3 regions of the Streptomyces sp. NPDC088785 genome follow, and region 1 is predicted to be linked to each of the others. Evidence: riboswitches for the same ligand, from Rfam matches in the RefSeq annotation. Region 1 holds a riboswitch; each other region holds the start of a gene.
The links. Region 1 has a riboswitch for cobalamin ahead of ACIP5K_RS00800 (ribonucleoside-diphosphate reductase subunit alpha). Riboswitches for the same ligand answer to the same signal wherever they lie in the genome.
Positions count from the first base shown of each region.

Region 2: it holds a riboswitch for cobalamin, as region 1 does, so the genes downstream of both, metE (5-methyltetrahydropteroyltriglutamate--homocysteine S-methyltransferase) here and ACIP5K_RS00800 (ribonucleoside-diphosphate reductase subunit alpha) in region 1, are expected to answer to the same signal.
Region 3: it holds a riboswitch for cobalamin, as region 1 does, so the genes downstream of both, ACIP5K_RS27855 ((2Fe-2S) ferredoxin domain-containing protein) here and ACIP5K_RS00800 (ribonucleoside-diphosphate reductase subunit alpha) in region 1, are expected to answer to the same signal.

Region 1 covers NZ_JBIVKH010000001.1:174,070-184,052, reverse strand. Annotated here, with positions in the region: gene ACIP5K_RS00835 (tetratricopeptide repeat protein) at 1-756, shown strand, start outside; gene def (peptide deformylase) at 868-1,518, shown strand; gene ACIP5K_RS00825 (multidrug MFS transporter) at 1,896-2,924, shown strand; gene ACIP5K_RS00820 (cytochrome P450) at 2,921-4,309, shown strand; gene ACIP5K_RS00815 (helix-turn-helix domain-containing protein) at 4,326-5,288, opposite strand; gene ACIP5K_RS00810 (hypothetical protein) at 5,382-5,549, shown strand; gene ACIP5K_RS00805 (ribonucleotide-diphosphate reductase subunit beta) at 5,560-6,579, opposite strand; gene ACIP5K_RS00800 (ribonucleoside-diphosphate reductase subunit alpha) at 6,579-8,930, opposite strand; cobalamin riboswitch at 9,055-9,178, opposite strand; gene ACIP5K_RS00795 (nucleoside hydrolase) at 9,233-9,983, opposite strand, start outside.
Region 2 covers NZ_JBIVKH010000004.1:278,987-288,969, reverse strand. Annotated here, with positions in the region: gene ACIP5K_RS15290 (DUF6531 domain-containing protein) at 1-3,758, shown strand, start outside; gene ACIP5K_RS15285 (SUKH-3 domain-containing protein) at 3,755-4,216, shown strand; gene ACIP5K_RS15280 (Na+/H+ antiporter) at 4,265-5,878, opposite strand; gene ACIP5K_RS15275 (hypothetical protein) at 5,971-6,408, opposite strand; gene ACIP5K_RS15270 (RNA polymerase sigma factor) at 6,405-7,100, opposite strand; gene ACIP5K_RS15265 (sortase-dependent protein) at 7,122-7,556, opposite strand; cobalamin riboswitch at 7,779-8,015, shown strand; gene metE (5-methyltetrahydropteroyltriglutamate--homocysteine S-methyltransferase) at 8,176-9,983, shown strand, end outside.
Region 3 covers NZ_JBIVKH010000012.1:196,098-206,080, reverse strand. Annotated here, with positions in the region: gene ACIP5K_RS27875 (methylmalonyl-CoA mutase family protein) at 1-1,246, shown strand, start outside; gene scpA (methylmalonyl-CoA mutase) at 1,243-3,438, shown strand; gene meaB (methylmalonyl Co-A mutase-associated GTPase MeaB) at 3,451-4,440, shown strand; gene ACIP5K_RS27860 ((2Fe-2S)-binding protein) at 4,459-5,166, opposite strand; gene ACIP5K_RS27855 ((2Fe-2S) ferredoxin domain-containing protein) at 5,163-5,561, opposite strand; cobalamin riboswitch at 5,623-5,746, opposite strand; gene ACIP5K_RS27850 (VOC family protein) at 6,049-6,483, opposite strand; gene ACIP5K_RS27845 (TetR/AcrR family transcriptional regulator) at 6,554-7,207, opposite strand; gene ACIP5K_RS27840 (patatin-like phospholipase family protein) at 7,323-8,174, shown strand; gene ACIP5K_RS27835 (cytochrome P450) at 8,295-9,497, shown strand; gene ACIP5K_RS27830 (ATP-binding protein) at 9,539-9,928, opposite strand.

The DNA of each region.
Region 1 (9,983 bases):
GTCGCCCTGCTGGAGCGCGAGACCGGCGCCCCGGACTGGTGGAACGTCGGGATCGCCGCCACCGCCCTCCAGGACTGGCCGCTGGCCCGGCGGGCCTGGCAGGCGTACGGGCTGCGGGTGCCCGGCGGCGCCGCGGCGGCCGGCGAGCCGACCGGCATGGACCTGGGCAGCGCGGCCGTGCGGCTCTCCCCGGAGGGCGAGGCCGAGGTGGTGTGGGGGCGGCGGCTGGACCCCGCGCGCATCGAGGTGCTGTCGATCCCGCTGCCCTCGTCGGGGCGGCGCTGGGGCGAGGTCGTGCTGCACGACGGCGTGCCCCACGGCGAGCGGACCACCGCCGCCGGACACTCCTTCCCGGTCTTCGACGAGATCGAGCTGTGGGCGCCCTCGCCGGTGCCGACCTGGGTCGTGCTCCTGGAGGCCGCCACCGAGTCCGACCGGGACGCCCTGGAGCGGCTGGCCGCCGACGCCGGGTTCGCCGCCGAGGACTGGTCCTCGTCGGTGCGCCTGCTGTGCCGGATGTGCTCGGAGTCCCGGATGCCGTCCGACGACGGCGACGAGGAGCACCTGGACCCGCACGACCACAGCGAGCCCGGGCACCCCGGGCCGCTGGGGCACCGCACCGACGGGCAGCTGTGGGTGCCGGAGCGGGAGTGCGGGGTGGCCGCGCCGGCCTCCCTGGTGCGGGGACTGCTCGACGGGTGGGTCGCCGATTCGCCGGATTCGCGGGACTGGCGGGATCTCGAAGAGGTGTGCTGAGGCGCGCGGCCGGCCGGGCGCCCGTCGTAGCTGGTCGCGCCCCTGGGGGGCCTTCGCTCCCCGTACCCTGTGAGGGTCACCCCTGTCTCCCTAGGAAGGCTCACGTCCGTCATGGCTCAGCAGGACATCGAGAAGCAGCACGCGGGCGTGCTCCCCGTCGATGACGAGGGGTTCGTCGTCGACACCGAGGACTGCGAGGCCCGTGAGGCGGCGTACCGGGAGCGCGGGACGTCCCGCCCGATCACCGTGGTGGGCAACCCGGTGCTGCACAAGGAGTGCGCCGACGTCACCGAGTTCGACGACGAGCTGGCCCGGCTGGTCGACGACATGTTCGCCAGCCAGCGCACCGCCGAGGGCGTCGGCCTCGCCGCGAACCAGATCGGGGTGGACCGCAAGGTCTTCGTGTACGACTGCCCGGACGACGACGGCGTGCGCCACACCGGCGTGGTCTGCAACCCGGTGCTGCGGGAGCTGCCCGCGGACCAGCGCCGCCTCGACGACTCCAACGAGGGCTGCCTGTCCGTCCCGACCGCGTACGCCGAACTCGCCCGCCCCGACTACGCCGTGGTCACCGGGCAGGACGAGAAGGGCAACGCGATCACCGTGCGCGGCACCGGCTACTTCGCGCGCTGCCTCCAGCACGAGACGGACCACCTGTACGGGTATCTGTACATCGACCGGCTGTCGAAGCGCGAGCGCAAGAACGCCCTGAAGCAGATGGACGAGGGCACCCCGCGCTACCCCGTGGTCGCCAACGACTGACCCGCCCCCAGCGTCGCGCAACGGCGCCCGGCCCGGAGTGATCCGGCCGGGCGCCGTTGCGCGTTCCCGCACGCCACCGACCCGGCGGGCGAGCGCACGAGCGGATGTGCGCCCGCGTGTGCGAACAGGACAGGCCGAACATGATTCAGATCCGGTCATCTAAGGGGACGAATCCGGTTACTAGGGGTAGTGAGGGGAGCAAATCCGTTCCCAGAACGGTCAGTTGTGGTGCTGAATAGAAAGCGCGGGGATACGCAACGGCGCGCGCCCGGCACTGCGGGAGGGGTGTACGCCTTCGGCCGACAGAGAGGGGTTTGTTCGTGCCTGCCTATCCACATGCTCCACATGCGGCAGTACCGCCGGCGCTCGCACTACCGGTGATCGAGGACGCGTTTCCTCGCACACTGCATCCGTATTGGCCAAAGCTCCAGGAGAAGACGCGTACCTGGCTGCTCGAAAAGCGGCTCATGCCCGCCGACAAGGTGGAGAAATATGCCGACGGCCTGTGCTACACGGACTTGGTCGCTGGCTACTACATGGGTGCACCCGACGAGCTGCTCGGGGCGATAGCCGACTTCAGTGCGTGGTTCTTCGCCTGGGACGACCGGCACGACCGTGACGTGATCCACGGCAGGGGGGCGAACTGGCGCCGGCTGGCGGTCCAGTTGCACGCGGCCACCGAGGCCCCGCAACTGCACCTGGAGCACCCGGACCCACTGGTCGCGGGGTTCGCCGACTGCTTCGACCGCTTCTACGGCCGGCTCGGCCCGGCCTGGGACGCCCGGTTCGCGCGCCACTTCCACGTGGTGATCGACGCCTACGACGAGGAATTCCGGAACAGGATGACGGGGACCGTTCCGACGGTCGGCGAATACATCGCCCTGCGCCGCCGGACTTTCGCCCACTGGATCTGGATCGACCTGCTCGAACCGGTCGCCCAGTACGAACTCCCCACGTGGGTGCGGAAGAACGACGCATTCATGCGGGCCGCCCTCGCGACCCAGGACTTCTCCGCCTGGTACAACGACCTCTGCTCGCTCCCCAAGGAACTCGCGGGACAAGAATTGCACAACCTCGGGATAAGTCTCATCAAACACGAGGGTCTTTCCGTGCGGGAAGCCGCGGCGGAAGTCCACCGAAGGGTCGAGGGAACCATTGCCGATTTCCTCGCCGCGGAACAGGAGATCGAGCTGACCGTGGTCGCCGCGGAACAGATAGGACCGCACGGAAGGGAACTCGCCGCGGCCATCAGGTCGTGCGTCGAGAACATGCGGAACTGGTTCAGTTCCGTGTACTGGTTCCACCACGAATCGGGGCGCTATCAGGTCGACACCTGGGACGACCGGGCCACCCCGCCGTACATCACCGACACGCCCCGCACCGATCAGGTGGGTGACCGCGCATGACCATCGAATCCACTCTGCCGAACCCGGCACCGGCGCCGCAGGGCGAGCGGCGGGAGCCGCCGCCGGCCCCCGGCGGCGCGCCGCTCGTCGGCCACGCCTGGAACCTGCTGCGCGACCCGCTCGGCTTCCTCACCTCGCTGCGCGACGGCGGCGCCGTGGTGCGGATCAGGCTGGGGCCCGGGTCGGCCCTCGCCGTCAATGACCCGGAGCTCGTCGAGCGGCTCCTGCGCAGCCCGGACTACCTGGTCGGCGGGGCGCTGTGGGACACCCTCGGCGTGCTGCTCGGCGAGGGCGTGGCGACCAGCAACGGACCGCGGCACCGGCGCCAGCGCCGGACCCTCCAGCCCGCGTTCCGCGCGGAGCGGATAGCCGAGTACGGCGTGCTGATGGCGCAGGAGGCGCAGCGCACCGCCGACGGGCTGCACGCCGGGCACACCGTCGACATGGCGGCCGAGATGTTCCGCACCGCGACCCGCACGGCCGCCCGCTCGCTGCTCTGCATCGAGGCGCTCGACGACCGCGCCGAACGGCTGTGCACGGCACTCGGCACCGTTTTCGACGGAATGTACCGGCGCATGATTCTCTCCGTCGGACCGCTGTACCGACTGCCTCTTCCGGCCAATCGGCGATTCGCTCGGGCGTTGGCCGATTTGCATCGGCTGGTCGACGAGATCATCGCCGAACGGCGGGAGGCGTTGGACTCGGGAAGCAATGTGGACGACCTCCTGACCACATTGCTCAGGGCTCGCGACGAGAACGGCGAACTGGTTCCCGAACAAGAGGCGCACGACCAAGTCATCGCGCTGCTCGTCGCCGGTGGCGAGAATGTGGCGAAGACCCTGTCGTGGACCCTGCAACTTCTCGCCGAACACCCGGAGGTCGAAAGGAGGCTGTACGAGGAAGTTGAATCCGTCACGGCCGGACGGCCGGTCGCTTTCGGCGACCTGAAGCAGCTCGCATATATGCGGAACGTCATCACCGAGTCCATGCGGATTCGACCGGCGGCCTGGATATTCACCCGGGTCGCCGCCGTCGACACCGAGCTGGGCGGGTACCGGATTCCGGCCGGGACCGACATCTTCTACAGCCCCTACGCGATGCAGCGCGACCCGCGCTCCTTCGAGGACGCGCTGGACTTCGACCCCGACCGCTGGCTGCCCGAGCGCCGGACCCGGGCGGCACAGACCGCGCACCAGCCCTTCGGCACCGGCAACCGCAAGTGCCCCGGCGACCACTACAGCATGACCGAACTGGCCCTGACGCTCGCCGCGTTGGTCGCCAAGTGGCGCTTCACGCAGGTGCCGGAGACGGACACCACCCCCCGGCTGGGCATCACGCTGTCGCCCAGGAAGGCGCTGCTGCGGGTGGAGGCGAGGGACGCCTGACCCGCCGGGGGGACGCCTAGCCCGCCAGCCGGACCCGGAAGGTCCGGCGGAAGGCGTTCGGCGTCGTGCCGAGCACCTTCATGAACTGGTGGCGCATCGCCGCCGCGTTGCCGAACCCGGCGCGCCCGGCGATGGCGTCCACCGTCTCGTCCGTGCCCTCCAGCAACTCCTGGGCGAAGAGCACCCGTTGGCGCAGCAGCCAGCGGTACGGCGTGGTGCCCGTCTCCTGGAGGAAGCGGCGGGCGAAGGTGCGCGGCGACATCAGCGCCCGCGCCGCCAGCTCCTCCACGGTCACCGGCTCGGCGAGGTGCCGCTCCATCCAGGCGAGCACCTCGCCGACGGTGTCGCAGCGCGTCGCGGGCAGCGGCCGCTCCACGTACTGGGCCTGGCCGCCGTCGCGGTGCGGCGGGACGACCATGCGCCGCGCGATCGTGTTCGCCACCTCGGCGCCGTGCTCGGTGCGCACGATGTGCAGACAGGCGTCGATGCCCGCGGCGGTGCCCGCCGAGGTGATCACCGGCCCCTCGTCCACGTACAGCACGTCCTGGTCGACGCGGGTGCGCGGGAAGTCCCGGGCGAGCTGGCGCGCGTACCGCCAGTGGACCGCGCAGCGGCGGCCGTCGAGGAGTCCGGCGGCGCCGAGCACGAACACGCCCGCGCAGAGGCTGAGCACCCGCGTGCCCCGGTCGACCGCCTGGCGCAGCGCCTCCAGCAGCTCCGGCGGGTAGGCGCCGAAGCGCCGCCCCGCCGACGGGATCGCGATGAGGTCGGCCTCCGCGAGCCGCTCCAGGCCGTGCGGGGTGGATATCGTCATGCCGGGGACATGGGTGGTCAGGGACGGGCTCTCCGCGGAGACCACCGCGAAGTCGTACACGGGCAGCCCGGCGTCGCTCCGGTCGAGGCCGAACACCTCGCAGACGACGCCGAGTTCGAAGGGATGCACACCGTCGAGCAGCACTGCGGCCACGTTCTTCAGCATGGTCCCCAGTGTGCCGCAGAGTTGGCAGGAATTCAGGGTCCGATGACAGTCCTGCCACTGCCGCGGGGAGCGCGGCAGCGACACAGTAGAGCCATGAACACAGCGATGAACTACCTGACCGTCCTCTTCGTCCTGCTGCTCCTGGCCGCGCCCTCCCTCTACGGGATCGCCCGCGACCTGCGCATCGACCGCGAGATCCGCGCCGCCCGCACCGCCCGCGAGACGGAGGAGCGGCGCGCCCGCTACACGGCCGCCGCCTGAGCGGACCGGCTCAGAACTCCTCGTCGAAGCCGACCGAACCCTCGACCGCGACCTGGTACGCGGACGGCCGGCGCTCGAAGAAGTTGGTCAGTTCCTGGACGCCCTGCAACTCCATGAAGGAGAACGGGTTCTCCGAGCCGTAGACCGGCGCGAACCCGAGGCGCTGGAGGCGCTGGTCGGCGACGCACTCCAGATACTGGCGCATCGAGTCGGTGTTCATGCCGGGCAGGCCCTCACCGCACAGGTCGCGGCCGAACTGCAACTCCGCCTCGACCGCCTCCCGCAGCATGTCGGTGACCTGCTGCTCCAGCGCGTCGTCGAAGAGGTCCGGCTCCTCCTTGCGGACGGTGTCGACCACGTCGAACGCGAACGACATGTGCATCGTCTCGTCGCGGAACACCCAGTTGGTGCCGGTGGCCAGCCCGTGCAGCAGGCCGCGGCTGCGGAACCAGTAGACGTACGCGAAGGCACCGTAGAAGAACAGGCCCTCGATGCACGCGGCGAAGCAGATCAGGTTGAGCAGGAAGCGGCGGCGGTCCGCCCGCGACTCCAGCCGGTCCAGCTTCTCCACCGAGTCCATCCACTTGAAGCAGAACTCGGCCTTCTCGCGGATGGACGGGATGTTCTCCACCGCGGCGAAGGCCGCGGTCCGGTCCTCGGGATCGGGGAGGTAGGTGTCGAGCAGCGTCAGATAGAACTGGACGTGCACGGCCTCCTCGAAGAGCTGGCGCGAGAGGTAGAGCCGCGCCTCGGGGGAGTTGATGTGCTTGTAGAGCGTCAGGACCAGGTTGTTCGCCACGATCGAGTCGCCGGTCGCGAAGAACGCGACCAGGCGGCCGATCATGTGCTGCTCGCCCGCGCTGAGCTTCGCGAGGTCGGCGACGTCCGAGTGGAGGTCGACCTCCTCGACGGTCCAGGTGTTCTTGATCGCGTCGCGGTAGCGCTCGTAGAAGTCCGGGTAGCGCATGGGGCGCAGGGTCAGTTCGAAGCCCGGGTCGAGCAGGTTCTTCTCAGGGGTGGTGTCGGTCATTACTGGCAGGCCTCGCAGGACTCGGGGTTTTCCAGGGAGCAGGCGACCGCGTCGGCTTCGGCGGCGCTCTGCGCGGGCACGGTCGAGCGGCCGGCGGCCCGGGCGATGCGCGTCGCGGGACGCGAACGCAGGTAGTACGTCGTCTTCAGGCCCGACTTCCAGGCGTACGCGTACATGGAGGAGAGCTTGCCGATGGTCGGCGTCTCCAGGAACAGGTTCAGCGACTGGGCCTGGTCGAGGAAGGCGGTGCGCGCCGCCGCCATGTCGATGAGCCCGCGCTGCGGGATCTCCCACGCCGTGCGGTACAGCGCGCGGACCTCGTCCGGCACCCAGGTGAAGCCCTGCACCGAGCCGTTGGACTCGCGCAGCGCCTCCCGGGTCTGCGCGTCCCACACGCCGAGCGCCTTCAGCTCGTCCACCAGGTACGAGTTGACCTGGAGGAACTCGCCCGACAGCGTCTCGCGCTTGAACAGGTTGGAGACCTGCGGCTCGATGCACTCGTAGACCCCGGCGATCGAGGCGATGGTGGCCGTCGGCGCGATCGCGAGGAGCAGCGAGTTGCGCATGCCCGTCGTGGCGATACGTTCCCGCAGCGCGGCCCAGCGCTCCGGCCAGGTGAACGCGACGTCGTAGTGGTCGGGGTGCAGCACGCCGCGCGCGGTGCGGGTCTTCTCCCAGGCGGGCAGTGGGCCGTGGCGCTCGGCGAGGTCGGCCGACGCCTCGTACGCGGCGAGCATGATCCGTTCCTGGAGCCGGGTGGACAGCGCCCTGGCCTCGGCGGAGTCGAACGGCAGGCGCAGCTTGAAGAAGACGTCCTGCAACCCCATCGCGCCCAGGCCCACCGGACGCCAGCGGGCGTTGGAGCGGCCCGCCTGCTCGGTCGGGTAGAAGTTGATGTCGACGACGCGGTCGAGGAAGGTGACGGCCGTGCGGACGGTCTCGTCCAGCCGCTCCCAGTCGATGGCGCCGTCCGCCACGAACGCGCCCAGGTTCACGGACCCCAGGTTGCAGACGGCCGTCTCCCCGTCGTCCGTCACCTCCAGGATCTCGGTGCACAGGTTCGAGGAGTGCACGGTGTGGCCGGGCTCCGCCGTCTGGTTGGCGGTGCGGTTCGCCGCGTCCTTGAACGTCATCCAGCCGTTGCCGGTCTGCGCGAGGGTGCGCATCATGCGGCCGTACAGGTCGCGGGCGGGGATGGTCTTGCGCGCCTTCCCCTCGGCCTCGGCCCTGCGGTACGCGGCGTCGAACTCCTCGCCCCACAGGTCGACCAGCTCGGGCACGTCGGCCGGCGAGAACAGCGACCAGGGCTGGTCGGCGTCCACCCGGCGCATGAACTCGTCCGGGATCCAGTGCGCCAGGTTGAGGTTGTGGGTGCGGCGGGCGTCCTCACCGGTGTTGTCCCGCAGCTCCAGGAACTCCTCGATGTCGGAGTGCCAGGTCTCCAGGTAGACGGCGGCCGCGCCCTTGCGGCGCCCGCCCTGGTTCACCGCCGCCACCGACGCGTCGAGGGTCTTCAGGAACGGCACGATGCCGTTGGAATGGCCGTTCGTGCCGCGGATCAGGGAGCCGCGCGAGCGGATGCGGGAGTAGGAGAGGCCGATGCCGCCGGCGTGCTTGGAGAGCCGGGCCACCTGGTGGTAGCGGTCGTAGATCGAGTCCAGCTCGTCCAGCGGCGAGTCGAGGAGGTAGCAGCTCGACATCTGCGGGTGCCGGGTGCCGGAGTTGAAGAGCGTGGGGGAGGAGGGGAGGTAGTCGAGCCGGCTCATCAGGCCGTACAGCGCGGCGACCTCGTCGAGCGCGTGCGCCGAGTCGTCCTCGGCGAGCCCGGCCGCCACCCGCAGCATGAAGTGCTGGGGCGTCTCGATCACCTTGCGGGTGATCGGGTGGCGCAGCAGGTAGCGGCTGAAGACGGTGCGCAGCCCGAAGTAGCCGAAGCGGTCGTCGGCCGCGCGGTCCACCAGCGCGTCGAGCCGCGCGGCGTGCACGCGGACGAAGTCGGCGGTGCGGTCCGCGATCAGCCCCTCGCGGTGGCCGACGGCGATCGACCCGGTGAACGAGGTCACGCCCTGCGAGGCGGCCTCGGCGGCGATGGAGAGCGTGAGCAGCCGCGCGGCGAGCCGGGAGTAGACGGGGTCCTCGGAGATCAGCCCGGCCGCGCCCTCGGTGGCGAGTTCGCGCAGCTCGGCCTCGTCGGCCCGCGCGCTGCGGCCCCGCAGCGCGGCGGCGGCGACCCGGCCGGGGTCCGCGGCGGGCAGATCGGCGGTCAGCTCGGTCAGGGTGCGCAGCAGCGCGGTACCGGGGGCATCCGCCTCGGCCACGGCTGAGGCAGGATCAGCGGGCGCGATGGTCACGGTGGGGCTCTCCCTCGCTCGGCTCGGGGCCCGCGGGGAGACAGTGGCCCGGGCCCGCGCACGGCGGGGCCCGCGTCACCGGCCCATTCCACGAGGCCCGGACGTCGTCGACACCCGGGCCGGGTGGCACGGGTGTGCCGTCGGCAGGTCTTCGGACTCACGTACGCGCTTCGAGGCTTACGTTCACCGTTGCGGGACAGTTCCGGATTTGCACCGGATTCCCCTGCACTGACAGCGAGAGCGAGCATACATGTTGTGCCGGGTGTTCGCCGCACCCCCACATCTTGTGTCGGGGGTGTCGCTCAGGCCCCGCTGGGCTGCTTGAGCAGGGTGGCGACGAAGTCCTCGGTGAAGTTGCGGGGGCCGGTGCCGAGGGCGACCCGGCCGCGGCGCGCGGTGCGGGCCGCGACGAGCGGGGACTCCTGGTAGTAGGCGCGCGGGTAATCGGCGTCGTAGGGGATGAAGACGGTCTTGCCGCGGGTGAGTTCCGACCCGCACTCGACCACGACGGTGCCTTCGGCGGCGGTCACGAACGACTCGTCGGCGCACACGCCCACGGCCAGCGGGTCGTGCAGCGGGGAGCCGCCGGTCTCGCGGTAGGCGCCGAGATAGAAGTCCATCAGGCGGGTGGTGAGTCCCAGGTCGTCGCCGGCCGCCCGGAGCGTGTCCAGGTCGTCGGTGGTGAACCGCCAGCCGTGCGTCGCGTCGAGGCCGACCATCGTGTACGGGATGCCGGAGGAGACGACGAGGTCCACGGCGTCCGGGTCGGCCCAGGCGTTGAACTCGGCGACCGGGGTGATGTTGCCGGGCACGTCGGCCGCGCCGCCCATGAAGACGAGCTTCTTCACGCGCCGCGCGAAGCCGGGGTCCTCGGTCAGCGCGAGGGCCACATTGGTGAGCGGTCCCGTCGCGCACACGGTCAGCTCGCCCTCGTACGCGCGCGAGAGCCGCAGCAGCGCCTGCGCGGAGGACTCGGTCTGCTCGGGCGCGGTGGAGTCGGGCAGGGTCTCGGTGCCGAGCCCGGACGCGCCGTGGAACTCGCCGGCCGCCGAG
Region 2 (9,983 bases), on a different contig from region 1:
AGGACGCCGGGAAGGCCGTCAGGGACTTCTACCAGGACACAGGCAAGCGGCTGCGGAAGGTCGCCGACAACCACGTCGAGAACGACGCCAGGCACGCCGCCGAGCTGGAGAAGATCCTCAAGGGCGGCGGCAAGGAGGACCTCCCGGGCCCGCACCCCGGCGCGGCCGGGCGGGGTCCCGGCGGCGGTCACGGGGGCCGCGAGCAGGTGCGGGACCCGCGCGAGGCGGGCCGCCCGCCGGAGTCGGTGTGCCAGGGCGGCGAGCCGGTCGACATGGCGACGGGCCGCATGTTCATCGAGCAGCAGGACCTGTCCCTGCCCGGCTCCCTGGCGCTGCTGTTCACGCGCTCGTACGAGTCCGGGTACCGGGCCGGGCGCTGGATGGGCCCGCACTGGGTGTGCACCTTCGACGAGCGGCTGGAGACCGACGCCGAGGGGGTCGTGCATCTCGGCGCGGACCGGGTCGCGCAGGCGTATCCGCACCCGGAGGGCGACGAGGCGGTGCAGGCGTCGGCCGGTGCCCGGCTGGACCTGCGGGCGGGCGACCACGACGGCGAGTACACCCTGACCGACGTCGTCTCGGGCCTGGTCCGGGAGTTCGGCGCCGGCCCCGACGCCGGGACCGCGCTGCTGACCGGGATCCGCGACCGGGCCGGTCACCGGGTCGACTTCGGCTACGCGGCGGACGGCGCCCCGCTGAGCATGACGCACTCGGGCGGCTATCGCGTCCTGGTCGACACCGACGCGGGCCGGATCACCGCGCTGCGGCTGGCCGGTGCAGGGGCGGGCGGCGACAGCGCGCTGCTGAAGAGCTACGACTATGTGGGCGGCCATCTCAGCGGGGTGTACGACTCCTCGGGGCGCCCGCTGCGCTTCACCAACGACGAGCAGGGCCGGATCGTCGCGTGGACCGACCGCAACAACACCCGCTACCGGTACGTGTACGACGAGCGGGACCGGGTCGTCACGGAGGGCGGCGCCGACGGCTCGCTGGCCTTCCGCTTCGACTACGGCGAGCCCGATCCGGCCACCGGCCTGAAGGTGCACAGCGAGACCGACGCGCTCGGCCGCACCACCCGCTACCACGTCAACGAGCACGCGCAGATCGTCGCGCAGACCGATCCGCTCGGGAACACCACCCGCTTCGAGCGCGACGCCTACGACCGGCTGGTGTCGCGGACGGACCCGCTCGGGCGCACCACCCGGTACGAGTACGGCGACGCGGGGGCGCTGATCGGGGTGGTCCGGCCCGACGGACAGCGGTCCACGGCCGCGTACTTCAGCGACGCGGGCGGTCCGACGCTGCTGACCCGGCCGGGCGGGCGGACCTGGCACCAGACCTACGACGGGGCGGGGCGGCGCACCTCGGTCACCGACCCGACCGGGGCGACCACCCGCTACGCCTACGACGAGGCCGGGCACCTCGCCGCCGTGACGGACGCCCTCGGCCACGCCACCCGGATCCGCTGCAACCGGGCCGGGCTGCCCGTCGAGTTCACCGACCGGGCCGGGGCGACCAGCCGTTACGAGCGCGACGCCTTCGGCCGGGTCGTCGCCGTCACCGACCAGCTGGGCGGCGTCACCCGGCTGTCCTGGACCGTCGAGGGCAGGCTGACGTCGTACGCGGCGCCCGACGGCACCACCGAGAGCTGGACGTACGACGACGAGGGCAACGTCCTCGCGCACACCGACCGGATCGGCCAGGTCACGCGGTTCGCGTACACGCCGTTCGAGACGCTCGCCGAGCGCGTCGACCCGGACGGCACCCGGCTGACGTTCGCCTACGACGCGCACATGCAGCTGGTCTCCGTCACCGACGCGCTCGGGCGGGCGTGGACGTACACGTACGACGCCGCGGGACAGCTGGTCGCCGAGACCGACTTCGACGGCCGCAGCGTCGGCTACCAGCTGGACGCCGCCGGGCAGCTCGTCGCCCGGACCAACCCGCTGGGCCAGCGCATCCAGTACACGTACGACGTCGTCGGGCAGTTGACGGCCAAGACGGCCGACGGCGCGGTGACCACCTACGCCTACGACGAGGCCGGCCATCTGGTCCGCGCCACCGGCCCCGACACGGACCTCGTGCGCACCGTCGACGCGCTGGGCAACCTGCTCGACGAGACGGTCGACGGGCAGACGCTCCGCCACACGCTCGACGCGGTCGGCCGGCGCACCGGGCGGACGACCCCGCGCGGCCACACCAGCGCGTGGACGTACGACGCGGCGGGCCGGCGCACCTCGCTGACGACGCCCGGCGGGCGGATCGACTTCGCCTACGACGCGGCGGGCCACGAGAGCGAGCGCACCATCGGCGGGCGGCTCACCCTGTCCAGCGCCCGGGACGCCGAGCACCGGCTGACCGGCCAGATCCTGCGCTCCGGTGGGTCGGTGCTGCAACGCCGTGACTACCACTACCGCGACGACGGGTCCGTGACCGGGATCGAGGACCGGCTGGCCGGTCCCCGCACCTTCGATCTCGACGGCGCGGGCCGGGTCACCGCCGTGCACGCCGACTGGACGGAGCGCTACGCCTACGACCCGGTCGGCAACCTCACGGACGCCGTCTGGCCCGCCGCCGGCGCGCCCGAGGCGGAGGCCGCGCTCGGGGCACGCACCCTCACCGGCGGCCGGCTCGACGCCGCGGGCCGGGTGCGCTACGAGTACGACGGCGCGGGCCGCACGGTCCTGCGCCAGATCACCCGGCTGTCGCGGAAGCCCGCCACGTGGCGCTACACCTGGGACGCCGAGGACCGCCTCACCGGGGTGACCACGCCGGACGGCATCCGCTGGCGCTACCGCTACGACCCGTTCGGCCGCCGGACCGCCAAGGAGCGGCTCGGCGCGGACGGTGTCACCGTCGCGGAGCGCACGGACTTCACCTGGGACGGGTCGACCCTCGTCGAGCAGACCGTGCACGCGCCGTCGCTCCCCGGCCCGTACACGATGACCTGGGACCACCGGGGCCTGCACCCGCTCGCCCAGTCGGAGACCATCACCACCCCGGCGGGCGCCGACACCCCGCAGGAGCAGATCGACCGGCGGTTCTTCGCGATCGTCACCGACCTCGTCGGCACCCCGACCGAACTGGTCGACCCGGCCACCGACACCATCGCCTGGCGGGCGGTCCGCACGCTGTGGGGCAGCACCACGTGGGCCGCCGGCGGCACGACGTACACGCCGCTGCGCTTTCCCGGCCAGTACTTCGACCCGGAGACCCGGCTCCACTACAACCTCAACCGGTACTACGACCCCGAGACGGCCCGCTACACCACGCCCGACCCGCTCGGTCTCGGCCCCGGGCCCAACCCCGACGCCTACGTGCACAATCCGCACACCTGGTGCGACCCGCTCGGCCTGATGCCGGACCCGTCCGACGCCCTCAAGAAGGAGCTGATGGCCAAGGGCAAGCAGCGGGCGCAGGAGGTCGCGGCGGCGACCGGCGACGACGATCTGCCGCCGGGCGCCTACTCGGTGGGCAAGGACCGCACCACCGGTAGGGTCTACTACGGCGAGAGCGGCCCGGAGACCGGACACCACCAGTCCGTGAGCGAGGCCCTGCCCGCCGAGTCCCAGCGGGCGGACGGGCGGCCGCCCGGGGTGTGCGGTGAACCGCGTATGTTCACCAACGCGATCAAGGACGGCGCGGATCCCAAGAACATCGATCTGGTGACCGTCAACACGAAGGGCAAGAAGTTCAAGATGTGCGAGAACTGCTCGACCTGGGTTCCCGACTTCGCGGGAGAGGTGCTGACGGGATGACGGACACCAGGGAGCACCCGGCGCTCCGACAGCTGCGGGACGACCTGGCGGGGACCGCGTCCCTCACCCTGCACGCGCTGGACGTCGAGGAGGCGTGCGCGCGGTACGCCGAGGACGGCTACGAGGTCACCCCCGGGCTCCGCGCCTTCCTGGAGCGGTACGGCGAGATCACCGTGACCTGGCGGTGGCGGCAGCGGGAGCAGGTCCTGACGACGGCGGTGGAGCCGACGCTGGAGTCCACCCACGCCACGCCCCGGGCCGTGCGGGTCCTCGGCAAGCGGCTCGGCTTCCCGGTCCTGCTGGTCGGCACCGTGTTCTCCACCGAGGAGGCGGTCCTGGTCGCGGAGAACGGCGAGGTCCTGTTCTACGGCGACGCCGGGTTCCAGCGCGTCGGCGCCGGCTTCGAGGACGCGGTCCGCGCGCTGGTCGCGGGCGACTGGGACAAGACCTTCTTCTGAGCCCTTCTGAGCCCTTCCGAGCCATAGGGGCGGGCGCCGCCGGGGCGTTCACTCCCCCGCGGGCACGTGCCCGAGCAGGTGCAGTTCCTCGGTGTCCAGGCGGCCCTGGATGCGGCGCAGCACCGTGTCGTCGATGTCGCCCGTGTCCCGCAGCCGGACGACGACGGACCGGCGTTCGGCGAGGAGGGCGAGGCTGAGGGCGGTGTGGTCGTCGGTGAGGCGGCGCGGGTGCAGGGCGCGCTCCTCGGGGTCGTCGGGGACGGTGGCGCAGCGCTGGGCGACCGTGTCGGCCTGCAACCGGTGCGAGCGCTCGATCGCCTCGCGGATGGCGGGCGCCGTCTCCAGGCGGCCGGCCAGGTCGGGCAGCGCGGCGAGCGCGGACTCCAGGGCGGCGGACTCGGCGAGCCATTCCTCGCGGGCGACGGAGCGGTCGTTCGGGATGCGCGCCCAGCGCACCACCACCGGCAGGACGAGCGCCTGCGCCATCGTCACGACGATGACGACGCCGGTGACGAAGACGATGAGCTGCCGGGAGGGGAAGGCGGATCCGTCGTCGAGGCGGGCGGGGACGCCGAGCACGGCGGCCAGCGAGATCGCCCCGCGGAACCCGGACAGGGCGCTCACCGTCAGGCGGCGGCCGGAGTACGTGGTGCCGGAGGCGCGAGCGGTGCCCCGGCGGGCGATCCGGAAGAAGCCGGCGACCCCGAAGTAGTAGGCGAAGCGCACGGCGACGATGGTTCCGGCGACGGCGAGCCCGGTGCCGATCGCGCGCGGGATCTCGTCATCGCCCATGGTGCGCAGGGAGAAGTCGAGCTCGACGCCGATGAGGACGAACAGGGAGCCGTTGAGGAGGTAGGTGGCGACCTGCCAGAAGTTCTGCGCCTGGACCCGGACCTCGGCGCGCACGGTGCGCGGACCGCTCTGGCTGAGCATGAGCCCGCACACCACGACGGCGACCACGCCCGAGGCGTCGATCCGCTCGGCGACGAGGTAGCCGGAGAACGGGGCGAGCAGCAACAGCACCTGGCCGCGCAGCGCGTCGGCCTGCGCCATGCGGGCGCGGAACCACTGCACGACCGTGCCGGCGGCGAGGCCGATCAGCGCGCCGCCGCCGTAGCCGAGGACGAACAGCCAGCCGACGTGCGGGACGGTGACGTCCTCGGTGCCGACGGTGACGCCGACGGCGATGCCGTAGACGACCAGTGCCGTGCCGTCGTTGAGCAGGCTCTCGGCGCGCAGCAGGGTGATGTCCCGGCGCGGCAGCAGCCGGGCCACGACGTTGACGGCCGTCGCGTCGGTGGGGGCGACGGCCGCGCCCAGCACCCAGGCGGGTCCCCAGCCGATGCCGAGCGCGTGCGCGACGCAGGCCACCGACGCGGCCGAGGCGATGACCAGCACGGTGGCGGCGAGGGCGACGTCGGTGAGGTGGCGGCGGATCTCGCGCAGGGAGGTGTTGAGGCTCTCCCAGGCCAGCAGCACGGGCAGGAACAGCAGCAGCACCACCTCGGAGGGCAGTTCCACCTCCCGCAGCGCGGGGATCAGGCCGATGAGCACGCCCATGACCATGAGCACCACCGGCGGTGCGATGCGCAGTCGGTCACCGAGCGCGGAGCCGACCAGTACGGCGATCCCCAACAGCACGACCAGTTCCAGACCGAGCACGCGTTCCTCCCTCAGGCACGGCACCGACACGGTGCTGCCCCAACTGTGCCGTGTGCCCGGGCGGAAGACCGCGCCGGTGTGCCGGTGTCGGGTCAGCCGGGGGTGTTCGGCGTCGCCGAGGGGGCGCCCCGGTCCGCGTCGGCCGGGGCCGACGGTGACGGCACCGCGGTCGACGGCGGCGGCGAGGCGGACGGTGTCGGCGGCGTGGGGCGGGGTGTGGGCCGGCCGTCGGGCGCGGCCGGCGGGGCGGGCACGCGGTGCGGCTCCGGGTCCGGGGCCAGGGCGGACCAGCCGGCGACGAGGGCCGCGGCGGCGGCGAGCCCGGCGAGCGGCAGCGCGATCCGGCGCCGGACGTGGTGGAGCAGGGGCGGCCGGCGCGGGTGGGGTCCGGGCGGGGCGGCCGGGCGCAACGCCCGGACGGTGACGGCGTCGGCGCGGGCGGCGAGCGCGTCGTGCAGGCGGCGTTCGGTCGGCCGGGCGGGCCGTCCGGCGGGGTCCGGCCATGGGGGGCGGGGCGGTCGGGGCGTCATATCCGGCCCTCCAGGATCTTTTCGAGTGCGTCCAGCGCGCGGCTGGCGTTCGACTTCACCGCGCCCCTGCTGATGCCGAGGGTGGTGGCGATCTCGGCCTCGCTGAGGTCGGCCCAGTAGCGCAGCACGAGGACCTCGCGGCGGCGCGGGGTGAGCCGGGCGAGCGCGGCGAGGACCTCGCGGTGCGCCTCGTCGAGGACGACGGATTCCTCGGCGGAGGGCGTCTCGCCGGCCGGCGGCGGGGTCCAGGCGCGGGCCGTGCGGCGCCGGCGCAGCACCGAACGGGCGGTGTTGACGACCGACGTCCGCAGGTAGCCGAGCGCGTTGTCGACCTCCGTGATCCGCTCGCCGTGGCGTCGGTAGAGCGCGGTGAACGCGTCCTGCACGACGTCCTCGGCGGTGGACAGGTCGTCCACGAGCAGCACCGCGAGCCGGACCATGCGCAGCCGGTGCGCGTGGTAGAGCTCGCTGATCGTGGGCGGCCGCTCGGGCCGTGCGGGCGGGTACGGGCGCGTGCCGCCGTACGCGGAGGTGTGCGGCGGCGTGTCCGGTCCCGGCGCCGTTTCGAGCGTGCCGCGGTCGTGGCGCAGCAGCCCGCGCAGCACCTCCCGCCACCCGGGGCGGCCCCGGCCGTGCGGGAGCGTGAACGGCCGGGGCCGGTGGGCGGGTTCGATGGCTGCGGGGCTGTGCACGGGGGTTCCTCGGGGCGGGTGTCAGCGGTGCGAGCGGCGGCGTGCGGCGAAGAGGGCACCCGCCCCGCCGGCGACGAGGACGGCGGCCCCGGCGCCCAGGGCGGTGGTGCCGGTCCGCGAGGCGCCGGTGTGGGCCAGCTCGTCCTGGGAGGGGGCGGGCGCGGGCGCCGCGGTGCCGCCGGGCGCCGCCGAGGGGGCTTCGCTCCCCGCCTTCCCCGGGGCGGCCGGCGCGGCCGAGGGCGCGTCGGACGGCGGCTCGCTGGCGGCCGGGGTCGGAGCGGCGGTGCCGGGGGCGGAGGGCACGGGGCTCGGCGTGGCGGTGGCGGCGGCCGTGGCAGCGGCCGTGGGGGCGGCCGACGCGTGGGCCGGGGCGGCGTGGGCGGCGGGCGTCGTGGCCAGGGCGGCCAGCAGGCCGGTGGCGATCAGGGCGCTGCGGACGGGGACGAGGTGGTTCACGGTCGTACTCCACATGTCGGGACGGGCAGACGGTCGGGGCCGTCGGGGGGACGGGGACGAGTCGGGAGGGTCGGGAGGGTCGGGACGGGGCGCCGGAGGGCGCCCTTCACCTCCACACGACGCGCGAGCCCGCCGCGGGTTGCCGCGCTCGGAGAGATTTCTTCGCCGGGAGCGCGGCGGGCGCCGGGGCCCCAGTCTGGCCATCGCGGACGGCGGGCCCGTAGGGTGGGCCCCGCAGCTGGTTCGCCCCGTCCGCCAGGCGGGATGCGTCGCAAGAGGGAACCCGGTGGGAATCCGGGACTGCCCCGCAGCGGTGAGTGGGAACGACCGCCGTCATACGCACTGGGCCCGAGGAACGGGACCTGGGAAGCGACGGCCAGTAGATGTCCTCCGTCCGGACGAACCGTACGGAGAACGCGCCCGCGAGTCCGAAGACCTGCCAACTGCCCGTGCGCGTACGACGCGTGCGCGGACATCCCGGTGACCTCGTGGGCGGGTCGGCGTGCATATCCGGCGGACGGCCGCGCGGCACAGCGCGGGGAGCCCCGCCGTTTCTGTCGCTCCTTCACGCGTTCGGGTCCTCGGGATCCCAGGGATACGTCTCTCGAAGGAGAACTCCGTGACCACGAGGACCGCAGCCGCGGCAGCACGGGCCACCGTGTACGGCTACCCCCGTCAGGGGAGCGACCGTGAACTGAAGAAGGCCGTCGAGGGGTACTGGAAGGGCCGGGTCACCGCCGACGCCCTGCGGGACACCGCCGCCGGGCTGCGCCGCGCCCGCCGCGCGGAGCTGGCGGCCGCCGGCATCGACGAGATCCCCACCGGCGACTTCTCGTACTACGACCACGTCCTGGACACCACGGTGATGGTCGGCGCGATCCCCGAGCGCCACCGGGCCGCCGTCGAGGCCGACGCCCTGGACGGCTACTTCGCGATGGCGCGCGGCACCCAGGACGTGGCGCCGCTGGAGATGACCAAGTGGTTCGACACGAACTACCACTACCTGGTGCCCGAGTTGGGACCGGACACGGTGTTCGGCGCCGACTCCGCCCGGCAGGTCGCCGAGTTCCGGGAGGCGTCCGCCGAGGGCCGCGCCGCCCGTCCGGTCCTGGTCGGCCCCGTCACGTACCTCCTGCTGGCGAAGCCCGCTCCGGGCGTCGCCGCCGGGTTCGACCCGCTGACCCTGCTGGACCGGCTGCTGCCGGTGTACGCCGAGGTCCTCGCCGACCTGCGGGCCGCCGGGGCGGACTGGGTGCAGCTCGACGAGCCCGCGCTGGTGCAGGACCGCACGCCGGCCGAACTGAACGCCGCGGAACGGGCCTACCGCGAGCTGGGTGGGGCGAGCGACCGGCCCCGGCTGCTGGTGGCCTCCTACTTCGACCGGCTCGGCGACGCCCTGCCGGTGCTGGCGAAGGCGCCCGTCGAGGGTCTCGCCCTCGACTTCACCGGCGCCGCGGCGGGCCAACTGGACGCGCTCGCCGCCGTCGGCGGGCTGCCGGGCAAGCGGCTGGTCGCCGGCGTGGTCGACGGCCGCAACATCTGGGTCAACGACCTGGAGAAGTCCCTCGCCACGCTCGGCACCCTGCTGGGGCTCGCCGACCGGGTGGACGTCGCCGCGTCCTGCTCGCTGCTGCACGTGCCGCTGGACACCGCCCTGGAGCGGGAGATCGACCCGCAGATCCTGCGCTGGCTCGCCTTCGCCCGCCAGAAGACGGCGGAGGTCGCCACGCTCGCCAGGGGGATCGCCCGCGGCACGGACGCGATCGCCGCGGAGCTGGCGGTGAACCGTGCGGCGCTCTCCTCCCGTGCCACCTCGCCCCTCACCCGTGACCCCGCGGTGCGGGCCCGCGCCGCCGCGGTCACCGGCGCGGACACCCGGCGCTCGCTGCCGTACCCCGAGCGGGCGGCGGCCCAGCGCGCCCGGCTGAAGCTGCCGCTGCTGCCGACGACCACCATCGGCTCGTTCCCGCAGACCGCCGAACTGCGCACGGCGCGCGCCGATGTGCGTGCGGGACGGATCGACACCGCGGGCTACGAGGAGCGCGTCAGGGACGAGATCCGCGAGGTCGTCGCCTTCCAGGAGAAGACCGGCATCGACGTCCTGGTGCACGGTGAGCCCGAACGGAACGACATGGTGCAGTACTTCGCGGAGCGGCTCACCGGCTTTCTGGCGACGCGGCACGGCTGGGTGCAGTCCTACGGCACCCGTTACGTCCGGCCGCCGGTCCTGGCCGGTGACATCTCCCGTCCCGAGCCGATGACGGTGCGCTGGACGTCGTACGCGCAGTCGCTGTCCGAGCGCCCCGTCAAGGGCATGCTGACCGGGCCGGTGACCATGCTCGCCTGGTCCTTCGTCCGCGACGACCAGCCGCTCGGCGACACCGCGCGCCAGGTCGCGCTCGCGCTGCGCGACGAGGTCCACGACCT
Region 3 (9,983 bases), on a different contig from region 1:
GGGACAGGCGTACGACACCGGGCCCCCCGCCGACCTCGCGAAGCTCTGCGCCCAGCGGTACCCGGGGCTGCGCGCGCTGACCGTGGACGCGCTCCCCTACCACGAGGCCGGCGGCTCGGCCGCGCAGGAGCTGGGCGCGTCGCTCGCCACGGGCGTCGCCTATCTGCGCGGGCTCACGGAGGCGGGCCTGGACGTCCGGCAGGCCCTCGCCCAGGTCGAGTTCCGGTACGCCGCGACCGCCGACCAGTTCCTCACCATCGCCAAGTTCCGCTCCGCGCGCAGGCTCTGGGCGCGCGTGGCCGAGGCCTGCGGCGCCCCGAGGAGCGGGGCGCAGGTGCAGCACGCGGTGACGTCGCCGGTGATGATGACGCGCCGCGACCCGTGGGTGAACATGCTGCGCTCGACGGTCGCGACGCTGGCGGCCGGGGTCGGCGGCGCCGACGCCGTGACCGTGCTGCCGTTCGACGACGCGCTCGGGGTGCCGGACGCGTTCGCGCGCCGCATCGCCCGCAACACCTCCACCATCCTGATCGAGGAGTCGCATCTGGCGCGGGTCATCGACCCGGCGGGCGGCTCCTGGTACGTGGAGCGGCTGACGGACGAACTCGCGCACGCCGCCTGGGAGTTCTTCCAGACCATCGAGCGGGAGGGCGGTCAGCGGGCCGCACTGCGCTCCGGTCTGGTCGCCGACCGGCTCGCCGCGACGTGGGCGGTGCGGTCGCGGCGGCTCGCCGAGCGGCGCGAACCGGTCACCGGTGTCAGCGAGTTCCCGCATCTCGCCGAGAAGCCGGTGGTGCGTGCGGCGGCGGCGCCGCAGCCGTCCGGCGGGCTGCCGCGGGTGCGCCGTGACGAGGCGTTCGAGGCGCTGCGGGCCCGCTCGGACGCGCATCTCGCCGCCACCGGGCAGCGGCCGAGGATCTATCTGGCGGCGCTGGGCCCCGCCGCGGCGCACACCGCGCGGACGACCTTCGCCGCCAACCTGTTCCAGGCGGGCGGCATCGAACCGGTCGGCGACGGATCCTTCGAGGAGAGCGGGGCGCGGGAGGCGTGCCTGTGCTCCAGCGACGCGGTCTACGCCGAACAGGCCGAGGACGCCGCGCGGTCCCTGCGCGCGGCGGGCGCCCGGCACGTGTTCCTCGCGGGCCGACCGGGCACCGCCTGCGGCCCCGACAGCTTCGTCTTCGCCGGCTGCGACGCCGTCGAAGTGCTCAGCGCCACGCTCGACCGCATGGGAGTGTCCCGATGACCGCCCCTGGCACGTCCGGTGTCCCCGACTTCTCCGCGCTCGGTCTCGACGGCGCCGCGCCGGGGACCACCGCGCAGGAGTGGCGCAGCGCCCTCAAGCGCGCGGGCGACGGCGCCGATCCGCTGTGGGAGACGCCCGAGGGCATCTCCGTCAAGCCGCTGTACACCGGTGAGGACCTGGAGGGCCTGGACTTCCTGGGGACGTACCCGGGGGTCGCGCCGTACCTGCGCGGTCCGTACCCGACGATGTACGTGAACCAGCCGTGGACCATCCGCCAGTACGCGGGTTTCTCCACGGCCGAGGAGTCCAACGCCTTCTACCGGCGCAATCTCGCCGCCGGCCAGAAGGGCCTCTCCGTCGCCTTCGACCTGCCCACGCACCGCGGCTACGACAGCGACCACCCCCGCGTGACCGGCGACGTCGGCATGGCGGGCGTCGCCATCGACTCGATCTACGACATGCGGCAGCTCTTCGACGGCATCCCGCTGGACAGGATGACCGTGTCGATGACGATGAACGGCGCCGTCCTGCCCGTGCTCGCCCTGTACATCGTGGCGGCCGAGGAACAGGGGGTGCCGCCGGAGAAGCTGGCCGGGACCATCCAGAACGACATCCTCAAGGAGTTCATGGTCCGCAACACCTACATCTATCCGCCGAAGCCGTCGATGCGGATCATCTCCGACATCTTCGCGTACACCTCGCAGCGGATGCCCCGCTACAACTCGATCTCCATCTCCGGGTACCACATCCAGGAGGCGGGTGCGACGGCCGACCTGGAGCTCGCGTACACCCTCGCGGACGGCGTGGAGTACCTCCGGGCGGGCCGCGAGGCGGGACTCGACGTCGACGCGTTCGCGCCGCGCCTGAGCTTCTTCTGGGCGATCGGCATGAACTTCTTCATGGAGGTCGCCAAGCTGCGCGCGGCCCGCCTGCTGTGGGCGAAGCTGGTGAAGCAGTTCGATCCGCAGAACGCCAAGTCCCTTTCCCTGCGCACCCATTCGCAGACGTCGGGCTGGTCGCTGACGGCGCAGGACGTGTTCAACAACGTCACACGTACGTGCGTGGAGGCGATGGCGGCGACGCAGGGACACACCCAGTCGCTGCACACGAACGCGCTCGACGAGGCGCTCGCGCTGCCCACCGACTTCTCGGCGCGGATCGCCCGCAACACCCAGCTGCTCATCCAGCAGGAATCGGGCACGACGCGGGTGATCGACCCGTGGGGCGGCAGCGCGTACGTGGAGAAGCTGACCCACGACCTGGCGCGCCGGGCGTGGCAGCACATCCAGGAGGTCGAGCAGGCGGGCGGCATGGCGCAGGCCATCGACGCGGGCATCCCGAAGCTGCGCGTGGAGGAGGCCGCCGCCCGCACCCAGGCGCGGATCGACTCCGGCCGGCAGCCCGTCATCGGCGTCAACAAGTACCGGGTCGACGCGGACGAGGAGATCGAGGTCCTCAAGGTCGACAATTCCTCGGTGCGCGCCCAGCAGATCGCCAAGCTGCGCCGGCTGCGCGCGGAGCGGGACGAGACGGCCTGCCGGAACGCGCTCGACGCGCTGACCCGGGCGGCGGGCGGTGACGGGAATTTGCTGGAGCTCGCGGTGCGCGCGGCGCGGGCGATGGCCACGGTCGGCGAGATCTCGGACGCGCTGGAGAAGGTCTACGGCCGGCACGCGGGACAGATCCGTACGATCTCCGGTGTGTACCGCAACGAAGCAGGGGAGTCGGCGAACGTGGAGCGGACCCGCGGCCGCGTCGAGGCGTTCGCCGAGGCCGAGGGGCGCAGGCCGCGCATCCTCGTCGCCAAGATGGGCCAGGACGGGCACGACCGCGGCCAGAAGGTGATCGCGACGGCCTTCGCCGACCTGGGCTTCGACGTCGACGTCGGCCCGCTGTTCCAGACGCCGGGCGAGGTGGCGCGGCAGGCCGTCGAGGCGGACGTGCACATCGTCGGGGTGTCGTCGCTGGCGGCCGGGCACCTCACCCTCGTACCGGCGCTGCGCGAGGCGCTCGCCGACGAGGGACGCGAGGACATCATGATCGTGGTGGGCGGGGTGATCCCGCCGCAGGACGTGCCCACGCTCGTGGAGATGGGGGCCGCCGCCGTGTTCCCGCCCGGCACCGTGATCCCGGACGCCGCCCACGACCTGGTGGCGCGCCTCGCGGCGGACCTCGGGCACGACGACCAGTGAGCCGGTGACGGGGTGGCCATCGATCTCGATACGTACGTCAAGGGCGTCCTCGCCGGGAAGCGGGCCGTGGTGGCGCGGGCGATCACCCTGGTGGAGTCCACGCGTCCCGGGCACCGCCGCCTGGCGCAGGAGTTGCTGACGGAGCTGCTGCCGTACAGCGGCCGGGCCCGTCGGATCGGCGTCAGCGGGGTGCCGGGGGTGGGGAAGTCGACGTTCATCGACGCGTTCGGCTCCCTGCTGACCGGGCGCGGCCACCGGGTGGCGGTGCTCGCGGTCGATCCGTCGTCCAGCCGCACGGGCGGCTCCATCCTCGGCGACAAGACGCGGATGGAGCGGCTCGCGGTCGATCCGGACGCCTTCGTGCGCCCCTCCCCCACGGCCGGGACGCTCGGCGGTGTCGCGAAGGCGACCCGCGAGTCGATCGTCGTCATGGAGGCCGCCGGGTACGACGTCGTGCTGGTGGAGACGGTCGGCGTCGGCCAGTCGGAGACGGCCGTGGCGAATATGGTCGACACGTTCCTGCTGCTGTCGCTGGCGCGGACCGGTGACCAGTTGCAGGGCATCAAGAAGGGTGTGCTGGAGCTGGCCGACGTCATCGCGGTGAACAAGGCCGACGGGCCGCACGAGCGGGACGCGCGGTCGGCGGCGCGCGAACTGTCGGGCGCGCTGCGGCTGATGCACGGCAAGGACGCGTTCTGGACGCCTCCGGTGCTGTGGTGCAGCGCCCGGGAGCGGACCGGGCTCGACGAGGTGTGGGAGCGCGTCGAGCGGCACCGCTCGCTCCTCGACTCGACGGGCCGGCTGGCGGAGCGGCGGCGTACGCAACAGGTCGACTGGACCTGGACGATGGTGCGCGACGAGCTGCTCGGGCGGCTGCACGCCGATCCGGCGGTGCGCGCGGTCACGCCCGGTCTGGAGCGTCAGGTCCGGGACGGCGAGCTCACGGCGACGCTGGCCGCCGAGCGGATCCTCGACACGTTCGGGCAGCGGGACGCGCACTGACGCGTCCCGGTCGCCGGGTCACCCGGTCAGGCAGCAGTCTCCGCACGTGCCGCCGCCGGGGGCGCGGTAGAGGAGGCAGCAGCTGTTGCGGCGGAACGCCGGCCCGGGGCCGGTGATCCGGCCGGTACCGCGCAGTCGGCCGGTCCGCAGCAGGTCGCGGGTCAGCCGGCCGAGCGGGGCGCGCAGGGCGGGCAGCGTCCGCTGGAGCTGGGCCGCCGAACCGACCAGCGCGGACGCGGAGTTGCCGGCCAGCAGGCCCGGCGCGATCTTCACGGTGAGGCCGTCCTCGACGTTCCGCAGCGCGCCGTCCACCTCCGCGTGGACGGCGTCGGCCGGCGCCGGCAGCCGTGCCGTGAGCCGTCCCCGCGCGCCGTTCAGGCGTACGGCCGTGCCGTCCCCCGCCCATTCCGCGGCGTCCATCGCGGGCAGGATCCCGTGCACGAGCACGCAGGCGAGGACCGGCGACCACAGCCGTGCGGCGAGTCCCAGGTGGGCGACGGAGACGCCGACGCGGGGCTCGGCCGTCCCGAAACGGTCGTTGACGGCCCGGGCCCGGGCGGCGAACCCTTCGCGCAGTCCGCGGCCGTCGGCGGGCGCCCCCTGCCGGGGTGTGCCGGGCGCGGCCGTGTCGAGGGCGAAGAACCCGCCGAGCCGCGCCAGGTCGCGCAGCGCCTCGGCGACCTGTTCCGGCCGGGCCTCGCCCGCCGGGTGCGCGGTGGCGTTCACGAGCCGGCCGGGGCGCGGCGCGGCGGCTTGATGAGGTAGAGGTCGAGGATGTCGGGGCGGGCGGCGACACCGGGGCCGCCGGCCCGTACCCAGTCCGCTATGTCCTCGGTGGCGTCGGGGTCGTTGACCAGGCCGAGCCAGACCGGGCGGGCACCTGCCGCCCGGCCGGCCGTCGAGGGCTGGACGACGATGACGTTGGCCTGTTCGCAGACGTCCAGGCACTCACTGATCCGCACCGGGGCGATCTGGCGCAGCCGCGCGGTCTGGGCCGCGTGGTCGCCGTCGACCTTGACGGTGCCGCAGCAGCAGTCGCGGCAGACCACCACCCGGCACGGGACGGCCCGGGCTCCCGTCGCCGTGGTCGTGTCGGTGCCGTCGGCGGGCCGCTCGGGCATGCCGTGTCCTTCCTCTCGCCGGGGAGGTCCGCCCCGGGGTGCTTCGAGGAGGCGACAGCGTGAGTCTCCTGGCTCTCGGGTCCGCGCTCGTCCCGGCCTTCCCACCCCGCGCGGGGCAGTGGCTCGTCGGGATCCGCTCGCCGATCACAGTGGCGGTACCGCACCGGAATCGCACCGGTTTCCTCGGGCGGCTGTCGCCCATGTCAGGGGCCATCATGCCATTCGGCGCGCCGCTGTCCACGGGGCGTCGGGGGCCGGTGCCGGGCTCCGGCGACGGCCGACGCGGCCGTGCGGTCGCGGGTACCGGGTCGCGGGTCGCGGGTCGCGGGTCGCGGGTCGCGGGTCGCGGGTCGCGGCGAACGACACGGCCGGACGGTCGCGGGTCCAGGTGACCGGAGCGTCGTGGACGCGGAGGACCGGAGGCCCGCACCGGCGGGCCCGCGGGCCTCCCGGTCCTCTTGCGTGGGGTCAGTCGGTTCGCGTGGGGTCAGTCGATGCAGAACTCGTTGCCCTCGATGTCCTGCATCGGGATGCAGGACTCGTTCTCCTCGTCGGCGTACAGGGTGGTCACGTGGGTCGCGCCGAGGGCGACGAGGCGGGCGCACTCGGCCTCCAGGACGGCGAGGCGTTCGGCGCCCTTGAGACCGGTGGCGGTGCGTACGTCGAGGTGCACGCGGTTCTTGACGACACGGCCCTCGGGAACGCGCTGGAAGTACAGGCGCGGGCCCGCGCCCGAGGGGTCGACGCAGGCGGACCACGTGTCGCGCTCCTCGGGCGGCTGCGCGGCCCGGTACTCGTCCCAGGTGCCGAACTCCTCCGGCGGCGTGGGCATGACGTACCCCAGCACCTCGCACCAGAACCGGGCGACACGCTCGGGTTCCGCGCAGTCGAAGGTCACTTGGAACTGCTTGATCGTTGACATCGGCGCACCATACCAACGTCGTCCGCCCGCCCACCTCCCTATTTCCGGAAGGCCCGGCGCGCGGCCGGTGTCACAGTCCGGCGAGGGTCGCCCTGAGCTGTCCGGGCGTCAGGGCGGCGGCCGGGAGCGGAGGTTGCGCGGCGGCGGGACGCAGCCCGGCCAGGAGGAGGGCGAGGGGACGGCGCCAGGCGTCGGGCGCGGCCGCGGCGGTGAGCGCGGGGACGGCCCGCCCCAGCGCGGCGAGGCCGAACAGCACGTCCTCCACGACGACATCGGCGCGGACGGAGCCCTGCGCCTGTCCGCGCCGCAGGAGTTCGTCCACGGTCCGGTGGTTGTGCGCGTGGACGGCGTCCAGCGCCGTGACGCCCTCCAGGCTCGTGGTCATCAGGTCGTTCGTGCCCCGGTCCGTGGCGAGCACCGTGAACACGACCTCCAGGTAGCCGGTCAGGCCGGCCCACGCGTCGGCGGCCGCGCGCGCTTCCTCGCCGGCGGTCATCGTGCCGCCCAACTGATCGCGGAAGACGGCGTCGACGAGGTCGGCGCGGGCCGGGAAGTGCCGGTACAGGGTCGCGTTGCCCACGTTGGCCCGGCGGGCGACGACGTCGAGGGGGGCCGCGAGGCCCTGCTCCCGGAACAGCTCGCGCGCGGCCTCGACGATCAGCTCCCGGTTGCGTCGCGCGTCGCGTCGCCGGTGTGCCGTCGTGCCGGATGCGGCGCCGGCCATGTGGTCCTCCTTCACGCGTCTCCCCGGGACATCCGGGGAGTGGTCCCCGGTGGAGATGCTATCGTCCATCAAAACGGGGAGCACTCCCCGTTTGGCGCGGGGTGAGGAGCGGGTCATGGGGGATGCGGGCAGGGCACTCGTCCTGGGCGGTGGCGGGCCGGTCGGCGGGGCGTGGCTGGTCGGCGTCCTGGCCGGTCTCGCGGAGTCCGGGTGCGATCCGGCCGACGCCGACCTGACGGCGGGCGCGTCGGCCGGGGCCGTCTTCGCCGCCCGGCTGCTGTCGGGGCAGTCCCCGCAGGAGCTGTACGAGCGTCAGCTGGCCGGCGCGGACCGCGTCGACCTGGGGGTCACGGTCGTCCAGACGCTCCGGTTCCTCCGGGCGGCCCTCGGGTCGCGGGACCCCGACCGCTCCGCGCGCCGCCTCGGCCGGGCCGCGCTCGCCGCCCGGACCGTCCCGGAGCACGTGGTGCTCGACACGGTGCGCACGCTGCTGGACGGCGTGCGGGACTGGCCCGACCGTCCGCTGCGGCTCGCGGCCGTGGACGCCGCGACGGGCGCCACCGGCGCCTTCGACCGGCACACGGGCGCGACGGTCGTCGAAGCGGTCGCCGCCAGTTGCGCCGTTCCCCTGGTGTGGCCACCGATCACGCTGTCGGGCCGGCGGTGGATGGACGGCGGCAGCCGGTCGACGGCTCCGCTGGAGCTGGCCCGCGGCCACCGGCGCGTCCTGGCCGTGGTCCCCCTCCCCTCCGCCGTCGGGCCGCACCCGCACGCCGGGCGCCAGGCCGCCGCGCTGACGGCGGAGGGGAGCCACGTCACGCTCGTCACGCCCGACGCGGCGGCGCGCCGCGCCATGGGGCGGAACATGACCGCGGACCACCGCAGGCCCGGCGCCGCGCGTGCCGGCCGCGCGCAGGCGCGGGCGCTGGCCGCGTTCGGCGCGATCGACGACCTCCTGCCCGCCTGAGCCCTCCCCCGGACGCCTCCCGGCGACGGCCGGCGCCACCACCGCGACACCACCGGACCACCACCGCACCACTACCACCACCGCGACACACCGCACGCGAACGAAGCGAGGGACGACTCCATGCCATCGACATCTCCACGGGACGACGCGGCCGCTCCCGGCCACGATCCCGCGCACGCCCCCTTCCCGGAGTACGCGGCGCTACGGGCGCGCGGACCGGTCCATCGGGTGGTCGTCCCCGGGAGCGGTCCGAGCTGGCTCGTGGTGAGCCGGGACGCGGCACGCCGGGCGCTGGCCGATCCCCGGCTGAGCAACGACATCCGCCACTCGGCGACCTGGACGGACGACGGCGGGCACGCCCTCGGGCGGAACATGCTCCAGAGCGACGCGCCGCACCACACGCGGCTGCGCAAGCTCGTCGCCGGGCACTTCACGGCCGGGCGGATCCGCTCGCTGCGGCCGCGGATCGAGGCCCTCGCGGACGGCCTGCTCCGCGACCTGCCCGACGAGGGTGTCGTCGACGCGGTCGAGCGGTACGCGCTGCCTCTGCCGGTCGCGGTGATCTGCGAGCTGCTCGGCGTGCCGCAGGACGCGCGGGACGCCTTCCACGCCTGGTCGCGCGAGCTGGTGCTGCCCACGTCCGAGGAGGCGGCGGCAGCGGCCGGAGCGCACCTGACCGGGCTCATCGGCGAGCTGGTCGACCGGAAGACCGCCGCTCCCGACGGCACCCTGCTCAGCGAGCTGGCCGCCGCCGGACGGGACGGCGTCCTCTCGGCCGACGAACTCCTCGGCATGGTCTTCCTGCTGCTCGTCGCCGGGCACGAGACGACCGTCAATCTGATCTCGGCGGCGCTGTTCAGCCTCCTCGCCGAGCCCGGCCTGGCGGCGCGGGTGCGCGCGGATCCGTCGCTGACGGCCGCCGTGGTCGAGGAGTCGCTGCGCTTCCACGCGCCGGTGCACTCCAGCGCCTTCCGGTTCGCGGCGGAGCCGCTGGAGCTGGCGGGGGCGTCGATCGCGGCGGGCGACGCGGTGCTGGTCGGTCTCGCGGCCGCTTCCCGGGATCCCGGGCACTACGCGGACGCCGACCGTTTCGACCTGCGGCGCTCCGGTCCCGCGCATCTCGCGTTCGGGCACGGCCCGCATCACTGTCTGGGTGCGCCCCTGGCCCGGGTGGAGGCGGAGGTGGCGCTGCGGTGCTTCCTGACGCGTTTCCCGACGGTCGCGTTCGCCACGGATCCGGCGACGCTGACGTGGCGCGGCAGCACCCTACTGCGGGGGCTGACCGATCTTCCTCTGCGCCTCGGACGGCGAGGCGGCGGGTGAGGGGCCCTCCGCGCGGTGGCGGGCGGTGCGGAGGGGGGTGGTCACCGCAGGGGCATCGCGGCGGTGATCGTCTTTCCTTCGGGGCCGATCTCGACGTCCATCTCCGAGCAGAGCCGCTGGATCACGACCAGGCCGTATCCGCCGGGGGTTCCCGCGCGCGTGTGGAGTCGCTGGGGCGCGGTCGTGCTGGCGTCACTCACCCGCAGCCGGAGCACGTCGTCCGTGACCTCGACCTCGAGCCGGGTGACTCCGCCCGCGTGCACCAGGGCGTTCGTCACCAGTTCGCTGACCACGAGCAGCGCGTCCTCGCTCAGTTGCCGGGACCGGTCCCGTGGCAGTTCGTCCGCCGCGTCGGCCAGTGCCGCGCGGACCGCCACCCGGGCGTCCGCACAACTGATCTCCTCTGTTTCCAGTGCTTGAGCCGGGCTCATGATGTCGTGGGTCCTTTCCCTTGCGTGTCGCACCTCGTGCCGCCACGATTCTCGC